3 regions of the Methylobacterium sp. ARG-1 genome follow, and region 3 is predicted to be linked to each of the others. Evidence: riboswitches for the same ligand, from Rfam matches in the RefSeq annotation. Region 3 holds a riboswitch; each other region holds the start of a gene.

What was found. A riboswitch is a leader RNA that binds a small molecule or an ion and turns the genes downstream of it on or off. The one in region 3 is predicted to bind cobalamin.
Positions count from the first base shown of each region.
Region 1: another riboswitch for cobalamin. It lies ahead of AKJ13_RS21445 (TonB-dependent siderophore receptor); the one in region 3 lies ahead of AKJ13_RS13135 (TonB-dependent siderophore receptor).
Region 2: another riboswitch for cobalamin. It lies ahead of AKJ13_RS08900 (CbtB-domain containing protein); the one in region 3 lies ahead of AKJ13_RS13135 (TonB-dependent siderophore receptor).

Region 1 is NZ_LHCD01000027.1:27,778-37,984, reverse strand. It holds gene AKJ13_RS21455 (NUDIX domain-containing protein) at 1-332, opposite strand, end outside; gene AKJ13_RS21450 (HigA family addiction module antitoxin) at 556-915, opposite strand; cobalamin riboswitch at 1,313-1,508, shown strand; gene AKJ13_RS21445 (TonB-dependent siderophore receptor) at 1,791-3,974, shown strand; gene AKJ13_RS21440 (peptidase) at 3,971-5,431, shown strand; gene AKJ13_RS21435 (M20 family metallopeptidase) at 5,786-6,946, shown strand; gene AKJ13_RS21430 (aldo/keto reductase) at 6,970-7,965, opposite strand; gene AKJ13_RS21425 (LysR family transcriptional regulator) at 8,073-9,032, shown strand; gene AKJ13_RS21420 (SDR family oxidoreductase) at 9,014-9,802, opposite strand; gene AKJ13_RS21415 (TetR/AcrR family transcriptional regulator) at 9,911-10,207, shown strand, end outside.
Region 2 is NZ_LHCD01000006.1:86,075-96,281, forward strand. It holds gene AKJ13_RS08890 (discoidin domain-containing protein) at 1-305, opposite strand, end outside; gene AKJ13_RS08895 (DUF4424 domain-containing protein) at 428-1,435, opposite strand; cobalamin riboswitch at 1,684-1,879, shown strand; gene AKJ13_RS08900 (CbtB-domain containing protein) at 1,913-2,095, shown strand; gene AKJ13_RS08905 (CbtA family protein) at 2,112-2,846, shown strand; gene AKJ13_RS08910 (DUF1636 domain-containing protein) at 2,839-3,237, shown strand; gene cobW (cobalamin biosynthesis protein CobW) at 3,234-4,268, shown strand; gene cobN (cobaltochelatase subunit CobN) at 4,341-7,817, shown strand; gene cobG (precorrin-3B synthase) at 7,814-9,244, shown strand; gene AKJ13_RS08930 (precorrin-8X methylmutase) at 9,241-9,921, shown strand; gene AKJ13_RS08935 (precorrin-2 C(20)-methyltransferase) at 9,921-10,207, shown strand, end outside.
Region 3 is NZ_LHCD01000011.1:127,111-137,317, reverse strand. It holds gene AKJ13_RS13170 (hypothetical protein) at 277-552, shown strand; gene AKJ13_RS32265 (hypothetical protein) at 643-807, shown strand; gene AKJ13_RS31360 (AraC family transcriptional regulator) at 931-1,059, shown strand; gene AKJ13_RS32260 (hypothetical protein) at 1,967-2,110, shown strand; gene AKJ13_RS13165 (hypothetical protein) at 2,275-2,526, opposite strand; gene AKJ13_RS13160 (cytochrome c family protein) at 2,899-3,264, opposite strand; gene AKJ13_RS13155 (amidase) at 4,438-5,847, opposite strand; gene AKJ13_RS13150 (type 1 glutamine amidotransferase domain-containing protein) at 5,994-6,677, opposite strand; gene AKJ13_RS13145 (hypothetical protein) at 6,779-7,012, opposite strand; gene AKJ13_RS13140 (TetR/AcrR family transcriptional regulator) at 7,149-7,745, opposite strand; cobalamin riboswitch at 8,005-8,215, shown strand; gene AKJ13_RS13135 (TonB-dependent siderophore receptor) at 8,381-10,207, shown strand, end outside.

The DNA of each region.
Region 1 (10,207 bases), on a different contig from region 3:
ACCACCCGCTCCTGCCTATCGAGCGCGCTCGGCGGCAGCGCGACCGGGAACAGGAACAGCACCTCGTGCCCCGGGCTGCCCTCGTGTGTGTACAGGTTCTCCATCACGAACGGGGCACCGAGAACCCGCACGGTGAGGCCGAGCTCTTCCCGGAACTCCCGCACGAGCGCCGCCTCCGCCGGCTCGCCGAACCCGACGCTGCCCCCGAGGGGGCGCACGCCCTTGAGGCCCCCGTCATCGGTATAGACCTCGGCAACGAGCAGCCGGCTTCCCCGCCAGGGCAGGCCGAGCGCCTTCACGCGAATCTCCGAAGGGGGACGCCAGACATGCATGGGGCTCGGTATTCCGCGTCGCCGAGGGGCGCAACGGCCTGCACTGGCCTCCAGAGCGCCAAGCTGCGCCTGTGCCGTGTCGGACATGTCCGACACGGCACAGGCGAGGCTTTCATGGAGTGGCGCGTTTCGACGTTCCGGCCGGCGCGCACCGTGCCCGCCGTCGAACCTGGGATCGTCCCAGCGGCTCAGGACGCGTTATCCGCGCCGCTGATGACGAATCTCACCCGATCGCGTAAGCGCGCTTGACGATCGGTTCGGGCCGATCGACCGGCTCCTGGACCCGCGGCGCGGCCGCGAGTTCGCTCTGGATCTCGGCCTGGTGCTTGCGCGCCTTGGCGATCTCGAAGCGCGTCTGCAGCTCCATCAGCGTTTCCATGCTGCACCCGAACACCGCCTCGATGCGCAGGGCCAGCTCCGCCGTGAGTGCCGTCTTCTCGTTGAGGAAGTCTGACAGCGCCTGACGGGTCACGCCGAGCAAGCTGGCCGCGGCCATGACGGTCAGGTTGCGCGCCTCCAAAATGTTGCGCCGCACGAACCCGCCCGGATGACCCGGATTTTCCAGTTGATACGTGATACTCATCGCGTCCCCCTTGTATATCTCAGCACTAGACCATCGGTCATAAAAACGTCTCGCACGTACTTTGAGATGACCCTACCTCATTTCTCTACGATCTTTGCCGATATACGCAGCAGACTACCAGTGGTTCCACCGTCAACGATTCTATGTAATCCGTGATGATGTTCGTCATCACGCAAATTATTCTGAGATTAATTGTTTCATTTTGACAATAAATAGCAACAGTATCCGATGATATCCGCCAGAAATACACTGCTGAATTTCAAAAGAATTTTCATCCTGACCCGCGCCTAGCAAGCCCGCCAAGGCCCCCGACGTCCAGCCGGTCGTCCAGGCCGGTGCGGAAGGGACCTGCACACAACCGAAGATATCCAGACGCTTGACGTCCCGGCAGCACACGGCCAAGCTGATCCCCGACGGTTCCCCTCGGGGATCAAAAGGGAACGCGGTGAGGGGTCTTCCCCGATGCCGCGGCTGTCCCCGCAACTGTAAGCGGTGAGCCCTTCACCACCACGTCACTGGGTTTCGGCCCGGGAAGACGGTGCGAGGGCGGCGACCCGCGAGCCAGGAGACCTGCCGTCAGCCGTGGTCACACGCGAAACGCGCCGGGCGGGGTGTCCTGGCGGGTGTCGAGACGGCCTCGCGCCAGCGGGGTCGGCGAGACCTTGTTCGCGGTGACGTGCCACAGCAAGCGCGCCCGCGTTCCGGTTCCCGATGTCCTCCCTTGTCGTGCCGATCTCGGCCGCGTTTTCGCGCGGCCCGATCCTCAGCCCCTGCGCTCGAAGCGCGCAAGACCCGGCCGACACGGATAGCAATGTTATAACATTGCTTATAGGACATCCGGGCCGGCGGCCGCCGCGCATGGATCCACGCACGCCATGTCCCGACCAAAAAATCCTCTCCGCAGCCGGCGCGCGCCGCTCTGCGGAGCCCTCCTCACCCTCTTGGCGAGCCCGGCCGCGTCCCAGGAGAGCGTCGCCCTCGATCAGCTCTCCGTCGAGGGGGAGGGCGGCGTCAGCCTGACCCGGGCCGCCCCGACCGGGCTGAACCTGCGCACCCCCGACCGGACCGCGAGCCGGCTCGGCCTGACACCGCTGGAGACGCCCGCGAGCGTCGACATCGTGTCCGGCGAGACCGCGCGGCTGCGCGGCCAGGACACGATCGCCGAGGCGGTGACGCAGGACGCGACCGGCATCACCACGATCGCGGCGCCGGGCAACGGCAACGGCGCGTTCACCGCCCGCGGCTTCGCGGGGCCGAACTCGATCCAGCAGCTCTACGACGGCACCCGCTTCTATGTCGGCGCCAACACGGTCACGTTCCCGTTCGACACCTGGAACGTCGAGCGCATCGAGGTGCTGCGCGGGCCGTCCTCGGTGCTCTACGGCGACGGCGCCATCGGCGGCGTCATCAACGTCGTGCCCAAGAAGCCGGTCTTCGTGCCGATCAACGTGGCCCGCGCGGTGATCGGCACCGACGGCGTTGCGCGGCTCGCGCTGGATTCGGGTGGGGCGCTCGGCCGGGAGGAATTCGGCGAGACCTTCGCGTATCGCCTGAACGTCAGCGGCAACCGTGCGGACGGCTGGATCCGGCCCGAGGGCGATTTCCGCAACCTCGCGGTCTCGGCCGCCCTGCTGTTCCAGCCGAGCCCGGACCTCGCCTTCACGGTGAGCCACGATCTCGGCTACCAGGAGCCGGCGCGCTACTGGGGCACGCCCCTGGTCGAAGGCAGAATCCCGGACCTGATCCGGTTCAACAACTACAACGTCCGCGACGCGAAGATCACCTGGGCGGATAACTGGACCCAGTTCAAGACCGAGTGGACGCCCTCGGCCGACATCATCGTGCGCAACACCGCCTATCGGCTCACCAGCCGGCGGCACTGGCTCGATACCGAGCAATACAGCTACAATCGCGGGACGGGACTGGTCGATCGCGGCGATTACCTCGAGATCTATCACAGCCAGGAACAGGTCGGGAATCGCCTCGACGCCAGCGTCAAGGGCAGCCTGTTCGGCCTGCCGAACGCGTTCGCGGTCGGGTTCGACGTGAACCACATCGACTTCCGCCACACGAACAATTTCTACTTCGACCAGATTACCAGCGTGCCGCTGACCGGTTACGATCCGGGCTACTTCCCGCAGAACGGGCGGGCGCGGCCGGCCTACGCCACGCAGACCAGCCAGGCCTCGGTCTTCGCCGAGGACCGGGTGATCCTGTCCGACAAGCTCTCGTTCCTCACCGGCATGCGCCTCGATGTGCCGACGCTCCAGCGCGAGGATTTGCAGAGTGGATCGCAGTTCGAAAAAACCTACCGCGCCCTCGGTTACCGGTTCGGCCTGGTCTACAACCCGACGCCGGACAGCGCCCTCTACGCGCAGTACAGCTTCGCCACCGACCCGGTGAACAGCCTCATCACGCTCAACCAGTCGCTGGCGGGATTCCAGCTCGCCACCGGCACGCAGGTCGAGATCGGCGCCAAGGGGCTGGCCTTCGACGGCGCCCTCGAATGGACGGTGGCCGGCTACCGGATCGTCAAGGACAACCTGATCTCCGCCGTGCCGGGCCAGCCGACCCTGTCGACCCAGGTCGGGAGCCAATCCTCGCAGGGCTTCGAGCTGGCGCTGGGCTGGCACTTCGCCCCGGGCTGGCGGCTCGACGGCAACCTCGCGCTGCTGCACGCGCAATACGACGCTTTCGACCAGAGCGTGAACGGCGCCACCGTCTCGTATGCCGGCAACCAGCCGATCGACGTGCCCGAGCGCGTCGCCAATTTATGGCTGACCTGGGACGTCTCCCGGGACTGGACCGCCCGGGTCGGGCTCCAGAACGTCGGCCAGGTCTACAGCGACTTCGCGAACACGGCCCGACGACCGGCCTACAACCTGGTCAACCTCGTGCTCGACCATCAGGTCACGGTGGATTCGCGCCTGAGCCTGCGGGTCTACAACCTGTTCGACAAGGTCTACGCGATCAGCGGCAACGCCGTGAACGGCGTCGGCACCAACTGGCTGCTGGGCCGGCCGCGCTCGGTGGAGCTCGCCTACACGGTGGCTTGGTGAGGCGCTGGATCGGACAGGCGGTCCGACGCTGGCTGCTGCTGTTCCACCGCTGGGCCGGGATCGCGACGGCCCTGTTCTTCGCGCTCTGGATCGGCTCCGGGCTGGTGATGCTCTACGTGCCGTTCCCGGTGCTCACGCCGCCTGAGCGCCTCGCACGCCTCGCGCCGATCGCCTGGGGCGAGGTCGCGGTCGCGCCGGATGCGGCGCTCGCGGCCGGCGGCATCGCGGGCGTGCCGGCGGCGTTTTCCCTGGAGATGCGCGGCGCCGAGCCGGTCTACCGGATCACCGGCCGCGACGGGGCGCGAGCGACGGTCTCGGGTCGGACTGGCACGCGGCTCGGCCCGGTCGACGCGGAGGCGGCCCTGCGGCTCGCCGCCGGGGACCGGCCGGGCGCCCGCGTCGAGCCGGTGGAGCGGGACCAGTGGACCGTCACCGCCCGCTACGACCCGCTCCGGCCGTTCCACAAGATCGCGCTCGGCGATCCCGCAGGGATCGAGCTCTACGTCTCGCAGGTCACCGGCGAGATCGCCCTCGACACGACCCGGTTCGAGCGCGCCTGGAACTGGCTCGGCTCGGTGCCGCACTGGATCTACCTGACACCTTTGCGCGCCCGGGCAGAGCTGTGGCGCACGGTCCTGCTCTGGCTCTCGGGGCTCGCCGCCCTGAGCGCGCTCAGCGGCCTCGCCATCGGGATCTGGCGCTTGCGCCTGCGCCGCCGCTACGCCAGGGGCGCCGTGACGCCCTATCGCGGGCTGGCGCGCTGGCACCACCTGTTCGGCCTCGCGGGCGGGCTCGGGCTCGGGGCGTTCATCGTGAGCGGCTGGATCTCCATGAACCCGAACCGCTGGTTCGCGTCGAGCATTCCGCCCGCGGGGCTGAGCGCCGCCTATGCCGGGACGCCCGGCGCCATCGGCGTCGATGCCGGTCGGCTCCCCGATCTCGCCGGACTGGACGCCCGGTCCCTGCACTTCACCGCCCTCGGCGGCCGCTGGTGGCTGGTCGCCGAGACGCCGGTCAACCTGCACGTCCGCTCCCCCGACGGTGCCCCCGGTCCCGACACCGCTACCCTGGCGAAGGCCGCCGGCGCGGCGATTCCCGACGGGCACCTCCGGGCGGCCCGGGAACTCGCCGATTACGACGCCTACTGGTACCCGCACGGGGCGGACCCGCGGCCCCTGCCGGTTCTGCGCCTGCGCTTCGACGACCGGGCCGCCACCTGGCTCTACATCGACCCGCGCGACGGCACGATCCTCCAGCGCCTCGACCGCTCGGGCCGCATCAACCGCTGGCTGTTCGACGCCCTCCACCGCCTCGACCTGCCGATTCTGACCGGCCGTCCCGCTCTGCGTGACGCCGCGCAATGGCTCCTGAACCTGCTCGCCGCCGGGATCGCGCTTACCGGCCTCGCCGCGGGCTGGAGAAGGCTGGGCCGGCGTTTCTCGACGCGGGTTCGGTGAGCGGAGGCGCGTGATAGCTCAGCAACCCCCACCGCCATTCTAGGCCCGCGACGCGGAGTTCGGACTGAACAGCCATAGATTTGTTGCCGCCCGCCCTGTACGGGCGGCATGGCTAGCCTTGTGACATGGACCTCCCGTCAGCTCACCAAGCTGCTCGCAGATGAGCGGAAAAACCCTGGGCGCTTGCGCCGGGGCGGACATCATGAGTGCGGCGCGGACAGCCCCCGGCGGCGACCGTAATGCTGGCGCGCCGACCCAACGCCAGAATATGCGTCGCTTCAAGCCGGGGCGAAGACGTGGAATGATGGATTTCGAGGGCTGTTTTCACCCGCCATTTTTGCCGAGCACAGTTCGATGACCGAAAAAGACGCCGCCGCGATCCGCTGGCTGGAAGGACAGGAGGGCGCGATGCTGGCCCTGCTCGAGGAGCTGGTGAACATCGATTCCGGCTCCTACGACAAGGCCGGGGTCGATGCGGTGGGCGCCCGCATCGCGTTCTTCCTGGCCGAGCACGGCGTCTCGGTCACCACCATCCCGGTGGAGGATTACGGCGACGCGCTCAAGGCCCAGGTCGCCGGGTCCGGGGGGGCCAACCGGCCGATCGTGCTGATGGGCCACCGCGACACCGTCTTCCCGAAGGGCGAGGTCGCCCACCGGCCGTTCCGGATCGCGGAGGGCCGCGCCTACGGGCCGGGTGTCGCCGACATGAAGGCCGGGCTAGTGATGAACGCCTTCGTGCTGGCGGCCTTCCACAGAGCCGGCGGCGCGCCAGTGCCCCTGGTCGGCCTGTTCACCAGCGACGAGGAGATCGGCTCGCCGGCTTGCCGGCCGATCATCGAGGAGACTGCCCGCGGCGCCCGCGCGGTGCTGAACGCAGAGCCCGGCCGCCCGACCGGCAACGTCGTCACCGGCCGCAAGGGCGGCGTATTCATGCATCTGGAGGTCCTGGGCAGGGCCGCCCATTCCGGCGGCAACTACGCCGAGGGGCGCAGCGCCATCGGGGCGCTCGCCCACAAGATCATCGCGCTCCACGCGATCACCGATCTCGACCGCGGCATCACGGTGAATGTCGGGCTGATCTCGGGCGGCCAGTCGGTCAACACCGTGGCGCCCCGGGCGATCTGCGAAATCGACCTGCGCTACGTCGCCCCGCCCGACCGTGACGACGCCATGAACCGGATCGCCGCGATCGTGGCCGACACGCATGGGCCCGAGACCCGCGCGCAGCTGACCATCAAGGGCGAGTTCCTGCCCCTGGTGCAGGACGAGGGCTCGCGGGCGCTGTTCGAGACCTACGCGCGGGTCAGCGCGCAGCATGGCGCCCAAATCACGGGCGAGTTCGCCGGCGGCTGCGCCGATTCCGGCTTCACCGCAAGCGTCGGGTGCCCGACGCTCTGCGCGGTCGGCCCGGTCGGCGGCAAGGCCCACTCGCCCGAGGAATATCTCGAGGTCGCGAGCCTCGTCCCGCGGGCGCGGGCCATCGCCGAGACCGTCGCGGCGGCCGCGACGGCTTGAGGCGCCGGCTTTCCGGACCGCGTTCAGCCGTCCACCAGCGCCAGGGCGGCGTCGGTGTAGCGGCGGCCGCTGACCGCCTCGGGCGGCATCGCGGCATCGATCGCGGCGAGGTCGTCCGCACTCAGCGCGATCTCCGCGGCGGCGGCGTTCTCCTCGAGGTGCCGGATCTTGCGGGCGCCCGGGATCGGCACGATGCCGTCGCCCCGGTGTAGCACCCAGGCTAAAGCGAGCTGCGCGGGCGTGACGCCCTTGTCGGCCGCCAAGGTCGCCAGCGCGTCGATCAGCCTTTGATTGGCCGCGAGGTTCTCCGCCTCGAAGCGCGGCAGGGTCCGGCGGAAATCGTCGACCGCGAGGCTGCCGCGGTCGCGGATCGCCCCGGTGAGCAGGCCGCGCCCGAGGGGGCTGTAGGGGACGAAGCCGATGCCGAGCTCGACGCAGGTCGGCAGCACCGCGGCCTCCGGATCGCGGCTCCACAGGGAATACTCGCTCTGCACCACGGCGATGGGATGGACCGCGTGGGCGCGCCGGATCGTGGCGGCGCCGGCCTCGGACAGGCCGAGCGCCCGCACCTTGCCGGCGCGCACGAGATCCGCCATCGCGCCGACCGTGTCCTCGATCGGCACCGCCGGATCGACCCGGTGCTGGTAGAACAGGTCGATGACCGCGACGCCAAGGCGCCGCAGCGAGGCGTCGCAGACGGCGCGGACATGCTCGGGGCGGCTGTCGACGCCGACGATCCGGTCCCGGCCCTGGCCGGTCTCGGTGATCTTGAAGCCGAACTTGGTGGCGATGACGACCCGATCGCGGAACGGCGCCAACGCCTTCCCGACCAACTTCTCGTTCTCGAACGGGCCGTACATCTCGGCGGTGTCGAAGAAGGTGATGCCACGCTCGACCGCCCAGTGCAGCGTGGCGATGGCCTCCGCCTCCGGCTGGCCGCCATAGGCGTAGCTCATGCCCATGCAGCCGAGGCCGATGGCGGAGACGGAGAGTTCGGAACCGAGTCGACGCTGCTGCATGTGATTCCCCCGTGAGTCCCCAGGCCGAAGCCGCCGGGACTCTGCGCAGAGGGCCGCGATAGGATAATACGTATTTGACGGCGCAACCTGTCCTATCCGGTTCAACAGTGAGACGCACCGACCTTCCCGCCCTGGCGATCTTCGCCGCCGTCGCGGCGCGCCGCAGCTTTCGCGGGGCGGCCCGCGATCTCGGCCTGTCCGTGTCGGCGGTGAGCCACGCGATCAACGGCCTGGAAGCGAGCCTGGGCATCCGGATCCTGGCTCGGACCACGCGCAGCGTCGCGCCGACCGAGGCCGGCCGGCGGCTGCTCGCGGGGCTCGAACCGGCGCTGGCGGCGATCGACGAGGCGGTCGAGGCCGCCACCGCCTCGCAGAAGCGGCTCTCGGGGACCCTGCGCTTCTCGGTTCCGCACTCGGCCGCCGAGATGCTGATGCTGCCGCTCGCGGCGTCGTTCACCCGCGCGCATCCCGATGTCGCGATCGAGATCCGGGCTCAGGACGACCTGCGCGACATCGTGGCCGAGGGGTTCGACGCCGGCGTCCGCTTCGAGGAGAGCCTGGAGCGGGACATGATCGCGGTGCCGCTCGGCCCCGCCCAATGCGCGGCCATCGTGGCGGCGCCGTCCTATCTCGCACAGCGTCCACGGCCGCTCACGCCGCAGGATTTGCACGAACACATCTGTATCAACCGGCGTTTCGCCGGCGGCGCCCTGTTCCGCTGGGAACTCGAGAAGGACGGCGCGGCCGTGGCCGTCTCGGTCTCGGGAAACCTGATCCTCGACGATATGCGGCTGGTCGCCGAGGCGGCCCGGATGGGCGCCGGCCTCGCCTACCTGTTCGAGGCGCAGGTGAGTGACGACCTCGCCTCCGGCCGCCTGGTCCGCATGCTGGAGGATTGGTGCCCGCGCTTCCCCGGCTTCTTCCTCTACTACCCGAGCCGCCGGCTGATGCGGCCGGTGCTGCGGGCCTTCCTCGATGCCGTGCGGGCCGAGGGGTGGGCGCCCGGGCGCCAGGGGCGGTTGTGTGAGCGCACCGCCCCCGAGCCACCTCACGCGGCGGTGCGGTAGCGCTCCGCCGGCTGGACCTGGCCAAGATTGGGGATCATCGCGGTCCGCGCCCGATCATAGGCGTCCCACTGCGCAGCATCGGGCAGGGGCGGGATGGTGACGGTCTCACGTCGGTCGAAGCCGGCGAGCGCGGCGTCGACCAGAGCGCCGGTCTCCATGACCGCCGGCAGGGCGTTCACGTCGATGCCGGCGCGCTGCCAGATCTCCGTCCGGGTCGCGGCCGGCAGGACCGCCTGCACGTAGACGCCCTTCGGCCCGAGCTCGATGTGGAGCGCCTGGCTGAGATACTGCACGAAGGCCTTGGTGGCACCGTAGACCGCCATGCCGAATTCCGGGGCGAAGCCGACCACCGAGCCAATATTGACGATGGTGCCGGTGCCTTCAGCCGCAAAGCGCGGGGCGACCGCGGCGGCGAGGCGGGTCAGGGCCGTGACGTTGAGGGCGATCAGGTTGCTGATTTGATCCGGGCCTTGGCCGACGAAGCTGCCGTTCAACGCGGCGCCGGCATTGTTCACCAGCACGCCGATCCGGGCATCCGCGCGCAGGCGCGTCTCGACCGCGGCGAGGTCAGCCGGCTGGGTCAGGTCGGCCTGGACGATGTCGACCGCGACGCCGGCCTCCCGGCGCAGGCGCTCGGCCAGGGCCTCGAGGCGGTTGGCGTCCCGGGCGACGAGGACGAGGTCATGGCCGCGCCGGGCGAAGCGGTCGGCGTAGACCGCGCCGATGCCCGAGGAGGCGCCGGTGATCAGGATGGCAGGCTTGCTGGACATGGGGGAGATCCCTATCTCTAAACATGATCGCTATCATGTAATGCAAACATGATGGCGATCATGAATGGGGTCAAGCCGACCCTGTCCCAGAGGCGTGAGATTGCGCACATGAAGGTCAGCCGCGAGCAGATGGGCGAGAACCGGCGTCGGATCCTCGACGCGGCCGGGCGGCTGTTCCGCGACCGCGGCTTCGAAGCCGTGACGGTCGCGGAGGTAATGCGAGAGGCCGGCCTCACCCATGGCGGGTTCTACGGCCATTTCCGGTCGAAGGACGATCTGATCGCCGCCGCGCTGGCCGAACTCGTGGTGGCGTCGGAGCCGGGGCCCCTGGTGCTGCGGGCTTTCGCGGCGCGCTATCTCAGTCCCGCCCATCGCGACGATCCGGCGAGCGGCTGCCCGGTGGCG
Region 2 (10,207 bases), on a different contig from region 3:
GCGATGCGCACGGACCGCGTCCAGGCGCGCTCATCGGCCTCGATGAATGCGGCGCTGGAACCCGCCTCGCTCTGCCGGGACGCAAGGCCGGGCTCCGACCAGGACGCGCCGTCCTGCAGCACGAGGATCGCGACATCCGCGACGGGTGCCGGATCCGCCCCATTCCAGACGACGACGATGGAATGGATCGGGAAGCGGCCGCCGAGATCGATCTCCAGCCAGGTCGTATCCGCGACCGCTTGCGGCGTGCGGCCGTCGGCGAGGTCGACGAGGGCGGGATTCGAGTCGTCTGCCGGGGCCATCATGTCTCCGGGGCGGATCTGGGCCGGTCGCGCCGGGGCGCAGCCGGACGGCGCGACCGGCGGTGCCCGCATCGACACCGGCCCGTCAAGCCCGCCCGCTGAAGCCATCGAGCCCAGTCGCCGCCTCAGCCGTTAGTCCCGGACTTCAGGAGGAGGACGTCGATGTCGCTCTGGGGGACGTAATCCTTCACGACCATTTCGAACGTGGTCGGCCCGGTCTTCTTCACGTTGGTACCGCAGAACGCAATGAGGGTCGCGGGGTCGCCCTTGTCCACGACCAACTTGAACGTGCCGATCGGTCCCGCCCAGTTCCCCCCGGACGTGATCACGTAGGAGAGGTACTGCTCATAGGCCTGGAACGACCGGCTGCCATCCGCGCTCGCCCGGCGGTACAGAGCCTTGGCCGCCTTCTCGAACGCGGGCTCCGTGCAGTAGCGGGTTGCGTATTGCGCCTTCTGCGCCGGGTCCACGTTCGGAGCGCCGTAGGACAGGCTGCCCAGGCTCGGCACGTAGCTCTGGCGGACCGTGATCTCCCGACCGGCCGGGAAGACCTGCCGGCGCCAGAACTTCGATTTCAGCGTCCAGAGCGGGACATCCGCGATCGTGCCATCCGTGTGCACCTGCCGCTCCAGGATGCCGGCAGCGGCCAGAGCGAGGCGTCGGCTCTCGCCCAGACGGCGCAGGGCCTCTTCCGTCGCCTCGACGGTCGGCATCAGGGGAATGCCCAGGCCCTTGAGGCGATCGGTGATCTCGACCGGCGGCGCACCGTTCCGGATCAGGAACGCCCTTTGCTCGACTTGCGATTCGACCGGCCGTCCATCGACCTCGGTCGCGAACTTGAGGAAGTTGTCGTGGGCCGGATCGGGAATCGCGGTCAGCATCTCGCGATCCCCGGTGATGTCGGGCATCGGAAACGCGATGGTGGTCTCGATATCGGCGTCGGTGAGGTTGCGGAACCGGTAGTCGATCCGCACGGCCTTCTCGGACAGGTACAGCTCCTCGGAGGCGAGCGCGATCTTGTCGGTCTTCTCGAGGACCAGACCGCCCGCGGCGAGCGCGGCGCTGCTGTCATCCGCCCGGGCGGGCAAGGACGCCGTTGCCGCAAGGGCGCAGGCCAGCCACAAGGTTCGCATCGGTATCACACTCAATATGCTCGGGAAGCGGCGGCCTGCGCGGCCGCTGCGGGAGCCGTCCGCCGGCAGTCCGGGTGATCGGGGCTGGTCGCGTTCGGCAAGTCGGAGCGAGACGGTTTGGCCGCGAAGATCGTCGCCCGGACGCGGCAAAAGCTTCACAGCAACCAACCACACCACTGAACCACGTCGTACCCGAAGAGTCGGAGATGATTCCGCCGCGCCTCCGTTGTGCGAGAGCTGTCATGCGTCTACAACGATCCCGTGACGGTGCCCCGGCAACGGGGTGAAAAGGGAATGCGGTGAGGAGCGCGAGTTCCGAATCCGCGGCTGCCCCCGCAACTGTGAGCGGCGAGCGTCTGCCAGTAGGCCACCGGAGCGATCCGGGAAGGCGGCAGGCGCGCCGAGCCGCGAGCCAGGAGACCTGCCGTCACGCTGAGATCCCGCAATGCCGCCGGTGGGGCGGCTGGAGACACGCTGATGATTACCTCGACCCTCGCACCCGTCGCAACCGGCACCCGCGCTGCTGAGCGCCCGATCGCCGTCGCGATCGCGGCTTTCCTCGGCCTCGGCCTGCTGTTCATGGCGGGCTTCTCGCCGGCGATCGCGCTGCACAACGCGGCGCACGATTTCCGGCACACCCAGAACTTCCCCTGCCACTGACGCCCCTGCGCCAGGGATGATCATCCGGCTTCTGTCGGCGGCTCTGGCCGCCGGCTTCCTCGCGGCCGTCGTCGTGACAGGCCTCGAGCTGACGCTGACCTCGCCGTTGATCGTGGCGGCCGAGCGTTACGAACATCATCAGACGCAGCAGGCCGAGCGCGGCCTCCCGATCATCCTGGCGCATGCCGGGCACGATCATGCCGCGCCGGATGCTGCGCTCGAATGGCAGCCCGGTGAGGGCCTGCCACGCATGGCGTTCACGGCCCTGGCGACCCTCGTGGGCGCGGTGGGCTATGCCCTGCTGCTCGGTGCGGCGATCCTCGCCTGCGGGCGCGAGCCGACCCGCCAGGTCGGCGTCGCCTTTGCGATTGCGGGCTTCGCCAGCGTCGCCCTCGCCCCGGGCCTCGGCCTGCCGCCGGAGCTGCCGGGCAGCGAGGCGGCACCGCTCGCCACGCGCCAAGCCTGGTGGGTGATGACCGCCGCCGCCACCGGCATGGGCCTGTACCTGATCACGATCCGGCGCTCGCTGATCGCGATCCTGGGTGGGCTCGTTCTGATCATCGCCCCGCACGTGGCCGGCGCACCGCAGGCCCCCGAGGCCGCCTCCGAGCTTCCGGCGGCGCTGGCGGCACAGTTTGCGGCCCGGTCGTTGGCGATCAGCTTCGTCTTCTGGCTGCTGATCGGCCTCGGCTTCGGCTGGGCCTGGCAGGCTTTCGCCCGGGGCCCGGCACGCGGGACGGCCCATGCCTGAGACCGTCCTCTACGTCTGCACCACCTGCCGCCGCCCGGGCGACGACCCGGACGGCCCGCGGGCCGGAGCGCGCCTGCTGGACGCTTTGCGCGCGGGCAACGCGGCGCCGGACCTGCGGATCGAGGGGGTCGAGTGCCTCTCGGTCTGCAAGCGGCCCTGCTCGGTGGCGGTCGCCTCCGCGAACCGCTGGACCTACGTCTACGGCGACATGGATCCGATCGAGTCCGCCGCCATTATCCTCGGCGGCCTCGCGTCCTACGCGGCGACGCAGGACGGCATCGTACCGTGGCGGGAACGGCCCGCCGCCTTCAAGACCGGCGTGATCGCCCGGATCCCGCCCTTTCCCGATCCCCGCCCGCTTCCGGCCGGCACCCTGGAGGCTGCGGAATGACCATCGTCGCCAAGATCCCCTGCACCATCGTTACCGGCTTCCTCGGCGCCGGAAAGACTACGCTGGTCCGCCACGTCGTCGAGAACGCGAAGGGCCGCCGCTTGGCGATCCTGGTGAACGAATTCGGCGATGTCGGCTTCGACAAGTCGTTCCTGGCCGCCTGCGGCGTCGAGGGCTGTACCGAGGACTCCATCGTCGAGCTGCCGAATGGCTGCATCTGCTGCACCGTGGCCGACGATTTCGTGCCGGCTCTCGAGACCCTGCTCGGCCGCGCCGAGCCGCCGGAGCACATCCTGATCGAGACCTCCGGCCTGGCCCTACCGAAGCCCCTGGTCCAGGCGTTCCAGTGGCCGGCGATCCGCTCGCGGGTCACTGTGGACGGCGTGGTGGCGGTGGTCGATGGGCCGGCCGTGGCCGCCGGAGCCTTCGCGGAGGATCCCGAGGCGCTGGCCGCCCAGCGCGCTGCCGACACGGCGGTCGATCACGACAACCCGCTCGAGGAAGTGTTCGAGGACCAGCTCCTCTGCGCCGACCTCGTCGTGCTCAACAAGTCCGACCTGCTCGATGCCGAGACCCGGGCGCGGGTGCGCGCCGAGGTCGAGGCGCATCTGCCCCGGGCCGTGAAGGTGGTCGAGACCGCCAACGGCGCCATCGACCCGCTGGTCCTGCTCGGGCTCGGCGCGGCCGCCGAGAACGATCTCGACGCCCGCCCCTCGCATCACGGCGACGGCGAGGATCACGACCACGACGATTTCGAGACCGTGGCCCTCCCGGTGCGCCCGGCCATCACCGCCGGCGACCTGGCGGCCCGCGTGGAGAAAGCCGCCGAAGCTCCGGGCGTCCTGCGCATCAAGGGGTTCGCCGAGGTCGAGGGCAAGGCCATGCGCCTCGTGGTGCAGGGCGTTGGCCGGCGCGTCGTCCACCATTTCGATCGGCCCTGGCGGGCGGGCGAGAGCCGTGACGGGCGCCTCGTGGTGATCGGCTTGAAGGGGTTCGATCAGGGCGCCGTCGCCGCGGCGCTCGCGGGATGAAGCCGGTCGCGCGCGGTCCCTCGCCGAGACGCTGCGCGCGCGCCCATTTCGGCGCGGCCTAGGAGGCGCGCCATGCATCTCGTTCGCATCGATACCGTCTCCCTCGATGACGGCGAGGCGGCCGTGGATCTCGGGCAGGAGCCCGGGGACCTCGTCGTGCTATCGTTCACCGACAGCGACCTCGCCGGGATCGGGCAGGCCCAGGCCGCCGAGCCGGGTCTGCCGAGCCTGCGGCTCGCCAAGCTCGCCAAGCTCCGGCATCCGATGTCGGTCGATCTCTATGTCGAGCGCGTGGTGTCGCGGGCGAAGCTCGTGGTGATCCGCTGCCTCGGCGGCCTGGATTACTGGCGCTACGGGATCGAAAGCTGCGCCGCCGCGGCACGGGCGCACGGCGTCGTGCTGGCGGTGCTAGCAGGCGACGACCGGCCGGACCCGCGGCTGGCCGGCTTCTCCACCGATCCGGATTTCGCGCAGCAGCTCGACGCGTATTTTCGTGCCGGCGGCCCGGAGAATCTGCGGCGGATGCTGCGCCTGCTCGCCGCCCGGATCGGCGCGGGCGGTGCCATCGAGCCGCCGCAGCCGCTGCCACGGGGCTTCCCCTGGTGTCCCGGTTGCGGCGTGCTCGCGCTGGATACGGCGATCGAGGCGGCCGAGACGGCGGTGCCGCTCTCGGACCCGCGTGTGACCGCGACCCCGCTCGCCCTGCTTCTGGTCTACCGCTCCGCGGTGCTCGGTGGCGATACCGCGCCGTTCGTCGCCCTGGCCGCGTCCCTGCGCGCCCGCGGCATCGGCGTCCTGCCGATGGCGGTTTCAAGCCTCAAGGAGCCGGTGGCCGCCCGGGCGGTCGCCGAGGCCGTGCGTGCCCGCAAGCCGGATCTCGTCATCGCCGCCACCGCCTTCTCGGCACGGGAGGACGGGATCGATTTCGTCCTCGACGGCGCCGATTGCCCGGTGCTCCAGGCCTTCACGGTCGGCGCCCCCCGGGCGGCCTGGGAGGGCTCGGCCCGGGGTCTCGGCGCCGCCGACCTCGCCATGCAGGTCGCACTGCCGGAATTCGATGGCCGGCTTTCCGGCTTTCCGATCTCGTTCAAGGAGGAGGCCCCGGAAGTCGCCGGCTTCGCCGAGCGCCGGGCCGTCTCCTATCCCGCCGGCATCGAAGCCCTGGCCGAGCGCGCGGCGGGCTGGCTGCGCCTCGCCGCCCTCCCCCGGGCCGAGCGGCGGGTGGCCGTCGTCCTGTCCGATTATCCGGCCCGGGGCGGCCGGGCTGGCTTCGCGGTCGGCCTCGACACCCCCGAGAGCGCCCGCGCGATCCTGTCCGATCTTGCCGTGGCGGGTTACGCGACCGGCGAGCCGCTGGAGCCGGCCGCGCTGATGCAGGCGCTCACCGAGGGCGCGGCGGACTTCACGGTCCCGCTGGCGGATTATGCTGCTTGGCTTTCCGGATTGCCCGCGGCGTCGCGTGACGCCCTGGCAACTGCCTGGGGCGAGCCAGCTGACGACCCGATATGTCGCGACGGTCTGTTCCGGTTTCGGATGGTTGCATCGTGTGCCGCGCACCAGCGCCTTCATGCGGACGGCCACATCCAGCCGGTGCCGGATGGAGGGCCGGTCCCCACTCCCGCACGAGAGAGAGGACATGTCTCATCTTCCCCAGGCCAAGGTAGGGATGCCGAAGCGGACGCGGGAGCGTGCGGAGAAATCGCCCTCTTCCTCCAGCCCGACCGCGGCCGCGATTCCGACCGCAAGGCCGGCTATCACGACCCGGATCGCGTCCCGACCCACGCCTACCTGGCCTTTCACCTCGGCCTGCGCCGGCGTTTCGACGCGCTGGTGCAGCTCGGCACGCACGGCACCACCGAGTGGCTCCCCGGCAAAGCGGTGGCCCTGTCCCCTTACTGCGTCCCGGCGCTCTGCGTCGGCGGGCTGCCGGTAATCTACCCGTTCATCGTCGATGACCCGGGCGAGGCCGCGCCGCTCAAGCGCCGCCTGGGCGGGATCGCGCTCGGGCACCTCACCCCCGACACGACCCTCCACGCCCTGCCGCCGGAGGCCGCGCGCCTGCGCGAGCTGGTGGAGGAGTATTCGGCCGCCAGCGTGCTCGATCCGCGCCGGGCCGGCCTGATCGCACGCGCGATCCTGGAGGATGCGGACGCCGCCGGGCTGCTCGACGGCGCCGGCATTGGCCCGGACACACCGATGGAGGAGGCGCTGACCCGGCTCGACGCCCATCTCTGCGACCTCGGCGAGACCACCTTCCGCGACGGCCTGCACGTCTTCGGACGCGCCCGCGACGGTGCGCTGGACGCCGTCGTCGCGAGCGCCGCGGGCGAGCGGGCGGGCCTGCTCGCCGCGCTCGACGGCCGCTTCGTGCCGCCGGGCCCCGCCGGCTCGCCGTCGCGCGGCCGGACCGACGTGCTGCCCACCGGGCGCAATCTCGCGACCCTCGACCCGCGGGCGATCCCGAGCCGCGCCGCTGCGCTGCTGGGTGAGCGGGCCGCCGCCTCGGTGGTGACCCGCTACCTGCAGGATGAGGGCGAGTACCCGGCCCGGATCGTCATGGATCTCTGGGCCTCCCCGACCCTGCGCACCGGCGGCGAGGATGTGGCCCACGCCTTGGCGCTGATGGGCGTGCGGCCGGTCTGGGACCATGCCAGCACCCGGGTCACCGGTTTCGAGGTATTGCCGCTCGCCATGCTCGACCGGCCGCGCATCGACGTGACCGTCCGCATCTCGGGCGCGTTCCGCGACACTTTCCCGGATACGCTCGCCCTAATGGATCGCGCCGCCCGCGCCGTGGCCGAGCGGGACGAGGAGGATGCCGAAAATCCCCTGGCCGCCGCTCGGCGCCGCGGCGAGGACATCGCCCGGGTCTACGGCGCGGCGCCCGGCCGCTACGGCGCCGGCACGGCCGCCACCGCCCTCGGCGGCGCCTGGGACGACCGGGCCGATCTCGGCCGGGCCTATCTCGCCGCGAGCGGCCATGCCTATGGCGACCGCGAGGGACCGGATGCAGACTTCGGCACCCGGGTCGCGGCGGCGGATGCCTATCTGCACGCCTTCGACGTGGCCGAGCGCGACCTGTTCGACGGCGACGCCGCGGTGGATGCCATGGGCGGCTTCGCGGCCGCGGCGACCCTCCAGGGCGTCAGCCCCGCCCTCTACAGCCTGGACGTCTCGGTTCCCGAGCGTCCTAAGACCCGCACCGCCCGGGAGGATGCCGCCCGGCTGATCCGCGCGCGCCTGGCCGATCCGCGCTGGATCACCGCCCAGCTTCGCCACGGATACCGCGGCGCGCAAGAACTGGCCCAGGGTCTCGACGCCGTGTTCGTCCTCGCCGCCGCGAGCGATGCCGTGACCGATGCCGGCTTCGACCGGCTCTACGCCGCCTGGATCGCCGATCCCGACGTATTCGACCGGCTGCGCGCGGCGAACCCAGCAGCGACCCGGGCGATCCTGGAGCGGTTCGACGAGGCCCGCGACCGCGGCCTGTGGCACAGCCGGCGCAACGCGCTGCCAGCTGACGCGCTGATGCCGGAGGCCGCCGAATGAGCGTCGCCGCCCATCGCCGCGTTCTTCCCGCGGCGCCGGCGCGCCGGGGCTGGTGCCCCGGTCTCAGCCGGCCGATGCCTACTGGGGACGGCCTGCTCGCCCGGGTGCATCCGCCGCTGGGGATCCTGACCCTGCCGCAGGCCCGCGCGGTGGCCGAGGGCGCGCGTCGCTTCGGCAACGGCCATCTTGACCTCACCGCCCGCGCCAACCTTCAGATCCGGGGCGTCTCGGAGGCGACGCGCGCGCCGCTCGCCCGCCTGCTGGAGGCCGCCGGCCTCGGCGACACGCGCGCGGACGGTGGCCCGCAGCGCCTGACGCTCACCAGCCCCCTGGCCGGCCACGATCCCGCTGAGACGTTCGACGTCCCGGCCCTTGCCCGCGCGATCGAGGCGGCGGGGCTCGCGGTGCCGGGTCTGCCGGCCAAGACGCTGGTGGTGGTCGAAGGCCGCCCGGGTGCGCAGATGCCGGATGCCGATGCCTGCGTCTTCTCCCGCGCCTCCGGCGGTTTCGGGATCGCGGTCGCCGCGGAGCGGGGTTTTCACGATCTGGCCACCTGTGCCGAGGACGAGGCGCCGGCCGCGACAGCGGCGGTGCTGGAGGCCTTTGCCAGAAGCGGCTTGCGGCGGATGCGCGATCTGTCGTCCGATGCGTTCAGCACATTGGCGGATGCCGTGCGCGAAGAGTTGCAGGCGCGGGTCCCCTCTCCCGTGCGGGAGAGGGATAAGGTGAGTGATGCGACCTCTCCGGAAAGCGCGCCCCCCTCACCCCACCCCTCTTCCGCATGGGAGAGGGGGCACGGTGGCGTCACTCCGGACGTTGCGCCTTTCTCTCCACCGGCCGGCATCGCGCCGCTGGCGGCGAGTCAGATAGTGCTCACCGTCGATGCGCCGTTCGGCCGCTGCACGGCGGATGCCCTCGATCGCCTCGTGGATCTCGCCGCCCGCCTCGGCGCGGAGGAGATCCGTCTGTCCCCGGCCCGCGGCTTCGTGCTGCTGCTCCCGGCAGCGCCTCAGGTGGATCCGGCGGCTCTGGCCGATGACTTCATCGTCGCACCCGACGATCCGCGGCGCAGCGTCGCCGCCTGCACCGGTGCGCCCGCCTGCGCCTCCGGATCGACGCCGACACTTTCGGACGCTGCCAGTGTCGCGGAGGCGTTCCGGCCGTTCGCCGTGGGCGGGAGCGCGGCCCACGTCTCCGGCTGCGCCAAGGGCTGCGCCCGGCCGGGCCCGGCGGACCTCACCCTCGTCGGCCGGGATGGCCTTTACGGCGCCGTAATCGGCGGCGCGCCTGGCGATGAGCCGGCGATGCATCTCCCTATCGAGGCGGTGCTGGAGCGGTTAGGAAGGGCCGAGACAATCGGGCTCGCCGCCGCTTTCGCGCCGGATCGCGCCAGGACCGAGATTGGGAGGACCAGGAGACCGGCATGAGCGCGAGCCAGAATGCCCTGCGCCAGGCAGGTTCGGAGCCGGAGGCCACCTCTCGCTACGAGTATATCCGCGACGGCGCCGCGATCTACGCGCGTTCCTTCGCGATGATCCGGGCCGAGGCCGACCTCGCGCGCTGGTCGGGCGCGGCCGAGCGCGTGGTCGTCCGGATGATCCATGCCTGCGGCATGACCGATCTCCCCGCCGACGTGGAAATGTCGGACGGCTTCGCCGAGGCCGGTGTCGCGGCGCTCCAGGCCGGGGCCCCGATCCTGTGCGATGTCCGGATGGTCGCCGACGGCGTCACCCGAACGCGGCTGCCTGCCAACAATCCCGTCGTCTGCACCCTCGGCGATCCGCGGGTGCCGGATCTCGCCAAGAGCCTCGGCACCACGCGCTCGGCCGCCGCCATGGAGCTATGGCGCGAGCACCTTCCGGGCAGCATCGTGGCGGTGGGCAACGCCCCGACGGCGCTGTTCCGTCTGCTGGAACTGCTCGATTCCGGCGTGCCGCCCCCGGCCGCGGTGATCGGCATCCCGGTCGGCTTCGTCGGCGCCGCCGAGTCCAAGGACGCGCTGGCCCGGGACGGCCGCGTACCCTTCGTCGTCGTCCACGGCCGCCGCGGCGGCAGCGCCATGACCGCCGCAGCGGTCAACGCGCTGGCCAGCGAGGTTGAGTGATGGACGGGTTCGAGCGCGTCGAGGCACCCATCGAGGAGATTCCCGCGGTTGCCGTGACCGGCACCCTTTATGGGGTCGGCATGGGCCCGGGCGATCCCGAGCTGCTCACCGTAAAAGCGCAGCGCATCCTGATGCGCGCACCTGTGCTGGTGCATTTCTGCAAGCGCGGCCGGCGCGGCAACGCCCGCACCATCGCGGACGCGATCCTGCGCGACCCGGCCCGCGAGATGCCGCTGGCCTATCCCTACACGACCGAGATCCATCCGGAGCACCCGGATTACGTTGC
Region 3 (10,207 bases):
AAGCACGATTACGGCGACGAGGGTCGGCCGGTTTTGCTTGGTCCGATATTTGATCGACGATCGGAAATTCGTCCATTATTTTCTGTCTCTGTTTATTCAAAGCTATTAAGTAATATTGTCTGCATGTCATTGCATCCTTGGCGAGACAGGCGGTGCCCATCAGAGCCCCGCGAGCGCGAGGTGCGCGGGCTGCATGTATCGTTGCGAAGATATGCGGTTCGACTGCATGTCGTGGCCTGACGATGGGCCTATATTGATCGAAAATGGAGGAAGCCAGTGGCCTACAGGATTGAGTTCTTAAAGGATCACCGGGTTGTTGCCGCCAAGCTTTGGCCGCGCAGCCTCGAAGCCGCGACCGCACATGCCCTGGCGCAGTACCCCCGCCAGCATACCCGGAACGGTGCGACATCCGTGAGCGTGATCTGCGAACGCACCGGCATGGTCGTCTTTGCGTTCGAGGACGAGCATTGTGGCCCGACCGAGCGCCGTCGGATCGCCTTGGGCCTTGCGCCGCGTGGCATCGGCTTGAGCGCGGCGGCTCGGCTTCACTGACTGGCTTACGCACGGAACAGCGCAATCCGGAACGGTCCTGGTCCACTCGGCGTTCTCTGCGCCCGTCACGGGACCGTGTTGGAGACCGCCATGAACGCCCTCAAGCCCCTCGCCCTCATCGCCCTGCTCGCCATCGGCGTGACTGGCTGCGATGACAAGAAGGCCGAGAACAACACGCCCACCAAGGCGGATTCATCCAAGATGGAGCCGCAGACCGACCAGGCGGCTCCGCCGAGCCAGAAGCCGAAGCCGTAGCGCTGGCCCTGATCGGGCGAGAAACGCGCCTGATCGTAGGTCAAGACGGGGCAGGCCGGTCCAAAACCTCGCGCTGAATTGGGCCGACGCTGGCTTGCTCGGTTCGGTCGCAGCTTCGTACATGTGCCGATCGGCACCCTGGCCTACAATTGCGGCTTCGCCATCCAGGCCCATTTCTGCCGTCGGTTCAAGGAGCGCCACGGCCTAGCGCCCCGCGCGTATCGCCAGACCGCCCTCCTTGGCGCACCGTAATCTGCCGGATCGCTGCCCCCGAGTGGCGGTCTCACGCTCGGGGAGCACCGGGGTACCCGCCGGATTGCGGTACGGCGCGCAATCCGCCGTCATGCGGGTGGCGCGCGTGCTCAGTCTTGGCTTTGTCGAGGACGGCAGATGCGCGGGCAGGCCAGCGGGAGGCGTAACTCCGGGTGCCGGTCGCTCAGGAGCTGCAAGCTGCAATGGGGGTGGGCGAGCCGGGGGATCGACAGAGCAATCGCCTGCTGCTGGTGGAACGAAAAAGGCGCGCCTATCCGCAAGGCGCGCCCTGAGTTGGTTCCGGTCTCGGGAAGGAACGTCGGCTGAATATGGGTTGATCCTCAAGCGAACAAGGCGCGATGGCCGATAAGCCGAAGGTGTGGCCGTGTCATGCAATTGTAATATGGATTAGGCGACGCCTTCATGCTTCGAGAAGACTGTGTCGCTTCTCTCAGCGGGGGGGGGGCGAACTGAGGCCGCCGATTCATGCAAGCCGGGCCCTCGTCCATGGACGGAAGGAATGAGGATGGCTCCGATCGCCAGATCCGCGGGCGCGTCGCAGGGTCTGGCTGCGCCGGGGATCAAGTGAGAGAAGCTGCTGGCGTCCGTCCGCGAGAAGCACTCCAAGGCATCCAAGACGGACATCGTGTGGGCGGCCTTCTCTGCCTCTGACACATGCCGTGGACGGCAATGCAGGCGGCACGCAGTGCCGCCATAATGTCGCGCCGACCGAGTCTGCCGCTGGAGAGGGCGGGACGCCGATCCCGGTCACCCGCCGGAAGAAGGACCGGCACGAGGGTGCGCAGCGCAATCAGCAGCAGGCGCGATGAACTGCCGAGGTCACCGCACCGTCATAGCCGAGGCATAGGGGACGCGCCCTTAAGCTGGTGCAACCCGACGGGGCTCCGTGGTCGATTGGTCTGACTACCTCGAAGAAACCCGCCCCCTGTCCGCGGATCGAAGCCGGATGCGGATCTACATCGCCGCGGGACTGATCGGTATGGGCATGTTCGGTGCGATCGGCGCGATGCTCCATATCCTGCCGGCCTGAAGGCCAAGGCGGTGGCGCTTCAGCCGCATGCCTCGACGAACTTCCAGAGCGGCAGGCCCCCTCCTGGGCGGGCCCGTGCCGGTGGCTCGAGGTCGGCTCAAACAAGGTTCGATACGCGTCGACGCCCGGCGTGCGGCGGGCGTCGAGGCCCTGCCGTATCGAGATCAGCCGCCGCCGCCATTGCCGGCACCACCGCCGCTGCCGCCGATCGAGCGCGACCCACGGGAGGGCTGGCCGGCATTGCCGCCCGCAGCAGAGCTCGACGAACCGCGTCCGCCGGTATTGTTCGTGATCGGGATGCCGGTCCGTTTGGCCGATTTCATATGACGTGAGCGCGCGTCGGCGGGTGTGGTCGTCTGCGTCACAACGAAGGATGACAGGGCTAAGGCGCACGCACCAAGGAGGAGCTTCTTCACGGCAGATCTCCAGTTCAGTCGATACCGGATAACCCGCGGCGGAAGCCTAGTATCCGCATCGTCTCCATCGTCCGCCTCCGGCATCCCCTCGTGTTCCTGAACGTGTTGCCAGGGGGGAAAGTCACGAAGAGTCCCGGACGTCGGGGCCGGCGGGGACCGAGGAAATCGATGCCGGATCCGTTGCGCCGGCGACCGTCTTCGACGCGCAAAACGGCTTGCAGCAAGAAAGTTGAGCCTCAAAACCGAGGTCAATTATCGCCGTTCGATTGCCCGATGCGCAATGAAGACCCGCGCCAGCGATGCCGGGCGGGTCTGAGATTAATGCTGTTGGAGCTGGTTCATGTGCTCGCAGAATTCAGGAACGCGGTCCGTTCACGACTGCGTCTTAAGGTAAGCGATCACGTCGTTGATCTTCTTGTCGTCCGCGATGCCCTGGAAGATCATTTTGTTGCCCGGCACTTTCGCCTTCGGGTTCTTCAGCCATTCGTGAAGGTTGGCCTCGTCCCAGGTGATGCCAGAATTCTTGAGGGCCGCAGAGAAATTGTAGCCTTCGTAGGTGCCGGCCTTGCGCCCGACGACGCCCTTCAAGTCCGGGCCAACACCATTCTTCTGGAAGTTGTGACACGCCTTGCAAGGGGCGAACGCTTTCTCGCCGGCCGCCGCATCACCGGCCTCCTGGGCCAGTGCTGAGACCGGGATCAGGAAGGCGAGAACGGCGCCGAAAACGGTTGAACGCATGGATTTCCTCGTAGGCCAAGCGAGGTTGATGGCGAGGCGAAGCTTGGCGCAGCCAGAGGTAGACGTTCTCGATAACGGCTTATTCCGGCCCCTCTCTCAACCGGCGCGCGAACCTGGGCTGAAGCTGCGGCCCAGGCTGCCATAGCCGCATCTGCGCACTGGAACATATCCGCCGGCCCGTTGAACTCGCTCGCTCGCCTTGCTGACCTCGCTGTCGGCCATGCCCCGCAACACCACGGCCAGACTTGAGGTCACGCCCCGGCTTAGGATCATTCGGATCGGTTTGCTGAGCCGAGGGACCAACATGATCTCGTCGCCCTGCGCGCCTTCGGCGGACCCATGTCTGGCCGCAACCGGCCAGCGGTGACGTCATGGCTGACCACCCGACTGAGTGAGCTGTGCTGATCCGGTGGTTCTGCCATAGAGCCGCTCTCATCCGGTTCCAGCAAGTACAGCAAATCCCGAGGGGATTTTGCAGTCGTCCGCGCCGGTCATCGAGTGGTTCAACGGCTTGATCCGCCGAATGGCAATTTTTGGGGTTACGAAAGTGGACGACGTGATTTCGACTGCGCGGCCAACGAGGACGTCGGGCACCCGCCCGCCGCTGCCGCTCGTCGTAGCCTCCGTCTTATCCGCAGCGGCGATTTGGGTGCCGATCTATAACCTTGCGGGCCGAGTGATCTGGTTCTGGTGAGTGTTGCCGGCGGTCTGATCGGATTCGGGCCTGTACGAGAAAGAAACTCCAGCGCGGTGGCCCGGTTGACGAGCAATGACCGCTCTTGCCGTCGGTCACCCGTGGTCCTGCACGATGTCGTGGCCGGTGCGACGCACGCTGCCTGGATCGCACCGCGGGCCGGATCGCGGCCTCTTCGGGGCGCCGGCGTTCTCTGGCGACGTCTGGGCTGGCGAAGTTTGAGCCGTACAAAAAGCCCGCACCGGCGAACCGGGCGGGGGCGTTTGATCCGTCAGGACCGGACAACCAGAGCGGTTGCGCGCTGTTCGGCCAGGAGGGGTTGCGCGGCCGAGATCGCATAGCTCGGCGGGGCGTTCTCACGATCGGTCAATGCTCGGCGCACCGCGCGGTACGCCGGGCCATCCTGCGCTGGCTGGCAGGCCCATGGCCCGCCGACCGGGAGGAGCAAGGCTGCAACGCCCCGCTCCGTGCCCAGCGCCTCAGAGGCTCGGATGATGGTCGCGGACCGGGCTGGCCGCTTCCAGCAAGGTGGCGACGTGCAGGATCGTCGACTCGGCCTGCCAGCTGGCCACGACCTGGACGTTGATCGGCAGTCCCTCGCGGCTGGTCCCGAACCGCATCGACAGTCCGGGCAGGCCGGTGACGTTCAGCGGCACGGTCGCGCCCTGGAGATAGGTGGCGTCGACGGTCTGCCCGTTGATGACGAATTCGGTGACGCCGTGCTTGTGGGCCGGGATCGGCAGGACCGGGGTGATCAGCGCGTCGTAGCGCCGGAAGTACGCGGCATAGCCGTCCCGCAGCCGCTCCGCCGCCTGCTCGGCCGCGACGTAGTCGTCCATCGACGTGTCCGGGAGCGCCAGCATGGTCTTGGCCATCTTATAGAGCTCGTCCCGGCCCCGGCCTTCCGTCGCCTCCCGGAAGGCCGGCTTCATCTCCATGACGTGGAGCTTGTTGAACACGTCGAGGGCGAAGTCGCGCTCCAGCGCCGGGATGCGTACGGCCTCCACGACGCAGCCCACGCCCTTCAGCGCCTCGGCGGCCGCCTGGACGGTCGCGGCGACCTCGGGATCGATCGGGCCGAAACCCGGCTCGACCAGCCAGCCCACCCGCAGCGGACGGCCGGGCGCGGACCCGACACCGGCATCGGCCGCGACGGTACGAGAGGCGTAGCCGTCCTCCCCATCGGGCCCAGACAGGAGCGAGAAGGCGAGTGCGAGGTCTCTGATCGAGCGCGCCATCGGGCCGACATGCCAGAAGCGCCGCGGTGCACGCGGCCAGATCCCCGTCATCGGCACCCGCCCGTGGGTCGCCTTCAGCGAGACGATGCCGGTCTGCGCGGCCGGTCCCCGGACCGAGATGGCGAGGTCGGTGCCGAGGCCGAGCGGCGACATGCCGGCCGCGATGGCCGCCGACTCGCCCCCGCTCGAACCGCCGGGCGTGCGCTCCAGGTCCCAGGGGTTGTTCGACCGGCCCGATAGCAGGTTGTCGCTCTCGATCCAGTAGGAGAATTCCGGAAGGTTGGTCTTGGCCAGCAGGATCGCCCCGGCAGCCTTCAGGCGGGCGACGCTCGTGGCATCCGCCTCGGGGATGCGGCCCTTGAAGATCGGCGATCCGCGCTGGGTCAGGACGCCCGCGGTGTCGATCGAATCCTTCACGGTGAACGGCACCCCGTGCAGCGGGCCGAGTTCGCCGCCGGCCAGGATCGCAGCTTCGGCGGCCCGGGCGTCGTCGAGCGCCTTCTCCGCCACGGTGACGATGGCGTTGACCTTGGGGTCGACCGCGGCGATGCGGTCGAGATGCGCCTGCATCACCTCGACCGGCGAGACCTGGCGGCTGCGGATCAGGGCGGCGAGCTGGGTGGCGTCCGAGAATATGATGTCGGTAGTCATGGGCCGGTATCCTTCACGATGCGTCTTGCGGGCGGGAATCCCCGCTGCGGTCCGAGCCTCCGCCGGACCGGGCGGCGTGCACCGACCCGGGGCCGTCCGACCGCATGGCGGCTCGGTCGGCATTCAGGGACGGCTGAGGTTGTCCGTCAGGTGTTCGCGAGACTCTCGAGGAGACGCTCGGCGGCGGGGCCAGACGAGGCCGGGTTCTGACCGGTGATCAGCAGGCCGTCGGCCACCACGTGCGGGGCCCAGTCGCCGAGCTTGGAGAACCGGCCGCCATTCCGCCGGAGCTCGTCCTCGACCAGGAAGGGAACGACCCGGGTGAGGCCGACCGCCTCTTCTTCGCTATTCGTGAACCCGGTCACCGCCTTGCCCTGGACGAGCGGCGTCCCGTCGGGGGATTTCGCGTGGCGGAGGACGCCGGGGGCATGGCAGACGAGCGCGACCGGCTTGCCGGCGCCCAGCGTCGTCTCGATCAGCTTGATCGAGGTCGGGTCCTCGGCGAGATCCCAAAGCGGACCGTGCCCACCCGGATAGAACACGGCGTCGAAGGTGTCGTGGGTGACGGCATCGAGCTTGGTCGTGTTCGACAGCGCCGACAGGGCATCCGAATCCGCCTCGAACCGGCGCGTCGCATCGGTCTGGGAACTGGGTTCGCTGCTCTTCGGGTCCAGCGGCGGCCGGCCCCCCTGGGGCGAGGCGAGCACGATCTCCGCGCCCGCATCCTCGAACACGTAGTAGGGCGCAGCGAGCTCCTCCAGCCAGAAGCCGGTCTTGCGGCCCGTGTCGCCGAGCTGATCGTGGGAGGTCAGCACCATCAGGATCTTCATCATCGGTCTCCGTATGTGTCGGGGTTGAAGCCAGGGATTGCGGGCGGCGGCTCCGCGGAGCGGGCCGCGCGGATCGTGGGTGGCGAGCGAAGGGGGCGGCGTTAGCGCGCCTTCGACGGCCGCTCTGCGACCTGGTCGTGCGTCGGCGCCGTCTCCATCGAGCGAACCGGGAGGCTCGCGCGGCGGACCTCGTTGGCCCTGGCCATGCGGACGGCGCCGATGGTCTCGAGGGTGATCCTCTCCTGTGCCGAGGCTGCGGGGATGCCGAGCACGGCACTCTCCAACCCGGCGATCACGAGGGATGGGAAGGCGAACGTCTTGGCCGCGTAGGGCATCGTATCTCTCCTGGTTGTGGTTGTGAGCGCTTGGCAGGTCGACGATGTCACGCCGTTCCTGTTAAGTAGACCGGTCGTCTCGGATTTACGCATACGTCGGCATGGTTCTGCTGCCTCCCCCTTCGTCGGATCGGCGTCAGGCGAGCCCGAGGATCCGCCGCGTCGTCGCCATCGCGGCCTCGAACGGCGCGTCGGTCCGCACGATCTTCGCCATCAGGCTCGCACCGAGCCAGACGTGATAGAGCGCCTCGGCGATGGTATGCGGCTCGCCCTCGACCTTAAGCGAGCCCTCCGCGACCCCCGCCTCGATGGCCCGTGCCAGCCGCTCGATGATCCCGGCGGTCCCGTCCTTGAGAGCGAGCCGCATGACCTCGGACAGGTCCGAGACCTCCGCGGCGAGCTTCACCGCCAGGCACTTGCGCTGGTAATCGACACTGCCCTGCGTCGCCTGCCATTTGCGCCAGTAGTTCATTAGGCGCTCGGCATGGTTCAGGCCGGGCTCCGCAAGGGTCGCGTCGAGATCGGCGAGATAGCCCTCGAAGTAGTCGGCCAGAAGCGCTTCGCCGAAAGCCTCCTTCGATCCGAAATAGTGGTAGAACGAGCCCTTCGGCACCCGGGCCGAAGCCAGGATCTCGTTGAGCCCCACACCGGAAAACCCCTTGGCACCCACGAGGCCGTACGCGGTGTCGAGGATCTCCTGCCGGGTGTCGGTATGCGCGTTTAGGCGTGCCATGACGCTGAGATAGCTCTGATTAGACCGGTCGTCTAGTGGCCGATGGCGAAATTTTTTGTGCGCTTCTGGGGCGGTCAAGGGGGACTCAATGTCGGCCTGACATCGCAGCTCGCACGCTTGGCCCAGCCCCCTGAGTGCGCCGACCACGACTCGAACCACCCCTAGGGTCGCGCGACCCGTATATGTGGCCGTCGCGCCACAGCGAATGTAACAACGTTGCATTCTGTGCATAGGCCGTTGACCCCGGGGGGCGCCGCGGCGAGTATCGATCGGCCAAGGTTCCCGCGGGCTTCGGTCCGTAGGCGAAGATGGGAATTCAGTGCGCCGACAACGGCAAAGCTGAAGCTGCCCCCGCAACTGTAAGTGGCGAGTTCCTGCTGCTCCTCGGTCACTGATGCCGCGCATCGGGAAGGCCAGGCAGGGATCGTGACCCGCGAGCCAGGAGACCTGCCTCGGCGCGACGACAACCCTTGGGCGGGGTGCCCCGGTGGAACGCATGTCCGGCGCGGCCACGCGGGCCCGTCGCGCGCACGCGCTCACGCTTGGCCCCCGGCTCAATAACCCAGAGTGTGCCGGTGCCAGTCCGCCCGAAGCCGACTACGACCGAACCGTTCGCGAAAGCCCGCGGCCCGCGGATCCGCTCACGGTCGCGGCTCCGCCGCCACAGCCCGCGTGTCGCCCTCGCGGCGGTCCTCACAGCGGGTTCGCCAATCGGCGAGACGCGCGCGCAGGAGAGCGTCGCCCTGGAGGAAGTCTCGGTCGAGCATGTCGGCGGCAGCGCGGCCCCCGGTACGACGAGCGCGTCGGACAGCATCGGCCTGATCGGGCCGACCCCCGGCTACAGCGCGACTCGGGCGGTCAGCGCGACCCGGACCGCGACCCCGCAGATCGACGTGCCGCAGGTCGTCACCGTTGCACCCCGGGAGGTGATCAACGACTTGGCCGCCACACGCGTCGATCGCGTGTTCAATTATCTCCCCGGCGTCGCGCAGCAGAACAATTTCGGCGGCCTGAGCATCTTCAGCTACGCCATCCGCGGGGTGACCACCTCGGAGATCTACAAGAACGGCTTCCCCCTCAACCGCGGTACGCCGCCCCCGCCCGATGCGCAGAACATCGAGCGGATCGAGGTGCTGAAGGGGCCTGGCGCCGGCTTGGTCGGACGCAGCGATCCCGGCGGCCTGGTGAACATCATCACCAAGCAGCCCACCGCCCAGCGCTTCGTCGAGATGGGCACCCAGGTCGATTCGTTCGGGCTGACCCGCGGCACGGTCGATGCCGGCGGCGCCCTCAATGAGGACGGCACGGTCCTTTACCGGTTCAACCTCGCGGCCCAGGGGGCGGGCAGCTTCCGGGACTTCGTCAACAGCGACCGTCTGCTCGTCGCGCCGGTGGTGAGCTGGCAGGTCACGCCGGATACCCGGGTCACGGTCGAGACCGAGTTCGTCAAGAACCGCATCGTGTTCGACCGCGGGGTGATCGCGATCAACAAGCAGCTCGGCTTCCTGCCGATTTCACGCTTCCTGGGGGAGCCGGGCCAGAGCACCGACCAGAGCAACAACACCCTGCAGCTGCGCGTCGACCACCGCTTCGACGATGCGTGGCAGATGCGGCTCGCGACCTACCTCAACACGGGCGACTTGGAGGGCGAGTCCGCCGAGGTCCGCTCGCTTGCCGCCGACAACCGCACGGTGTCGCGCGACCGCAACGTGCGTGACTACCGCTGGGACGTGGCGATCGGTCAGGCCGAACTGCTCGGGCGCTTCGACACGGTTGGGATCGGCCACACCGTGCTGCTGGGAGTCGACCGCGAGAGCACGGACAGCCGCACACAATATTTCCGCTCGAACTTCCGCACGAGCCCCTTCGCGCTGGACATCTACGCGCCGGTCTACGGGCAGGCGCTGCCGCCGATCACGATCCCGCGCAACAATCTGGAGCGCGTCACCAATACCGGCCTGTACGCCCAGGACGAGATCGTCCTCAGCCCGCAATGGCGGGCGCTCGTCGGCATGCGCGTGGACATCTTCGAGCAGTCGTTCCGGGAGCGGGCCCCGCGCAGCCAGGTCGATCAATCCCGGGTTGCGGCCTCACCCCGGGCGGGCCTCGTCTACCGCCCGATCCCGGAATTCGCGCTCTACACCAATGTCGGCACGAGCTTCCGCCCGAATATCGGCCCGGACGCCGCATCCGTGGCACGGGGAGTGCCGCTCGCACCCGAGACCGGCCTCGGCTACGAGGTCGGCGTGAAGTCCGAGCTGTTCGGCGGCAACCTTCTGCTGACGGCGGCGGCCTTCCGGGTGGAGCGCCAGAACGTGCTCACCCCTGACCCGAACAACAGCGGCTTCTCGCTTGCGGCTGGCGCCGTGCGCAGCCAGGGCTTCGAGCTGACCGCCCAGGGGCAGCTCACGCCGGAGCTGAAGGTGCTGGCCGGCTACGTCTTCGCCGACGCGGTGGTGACC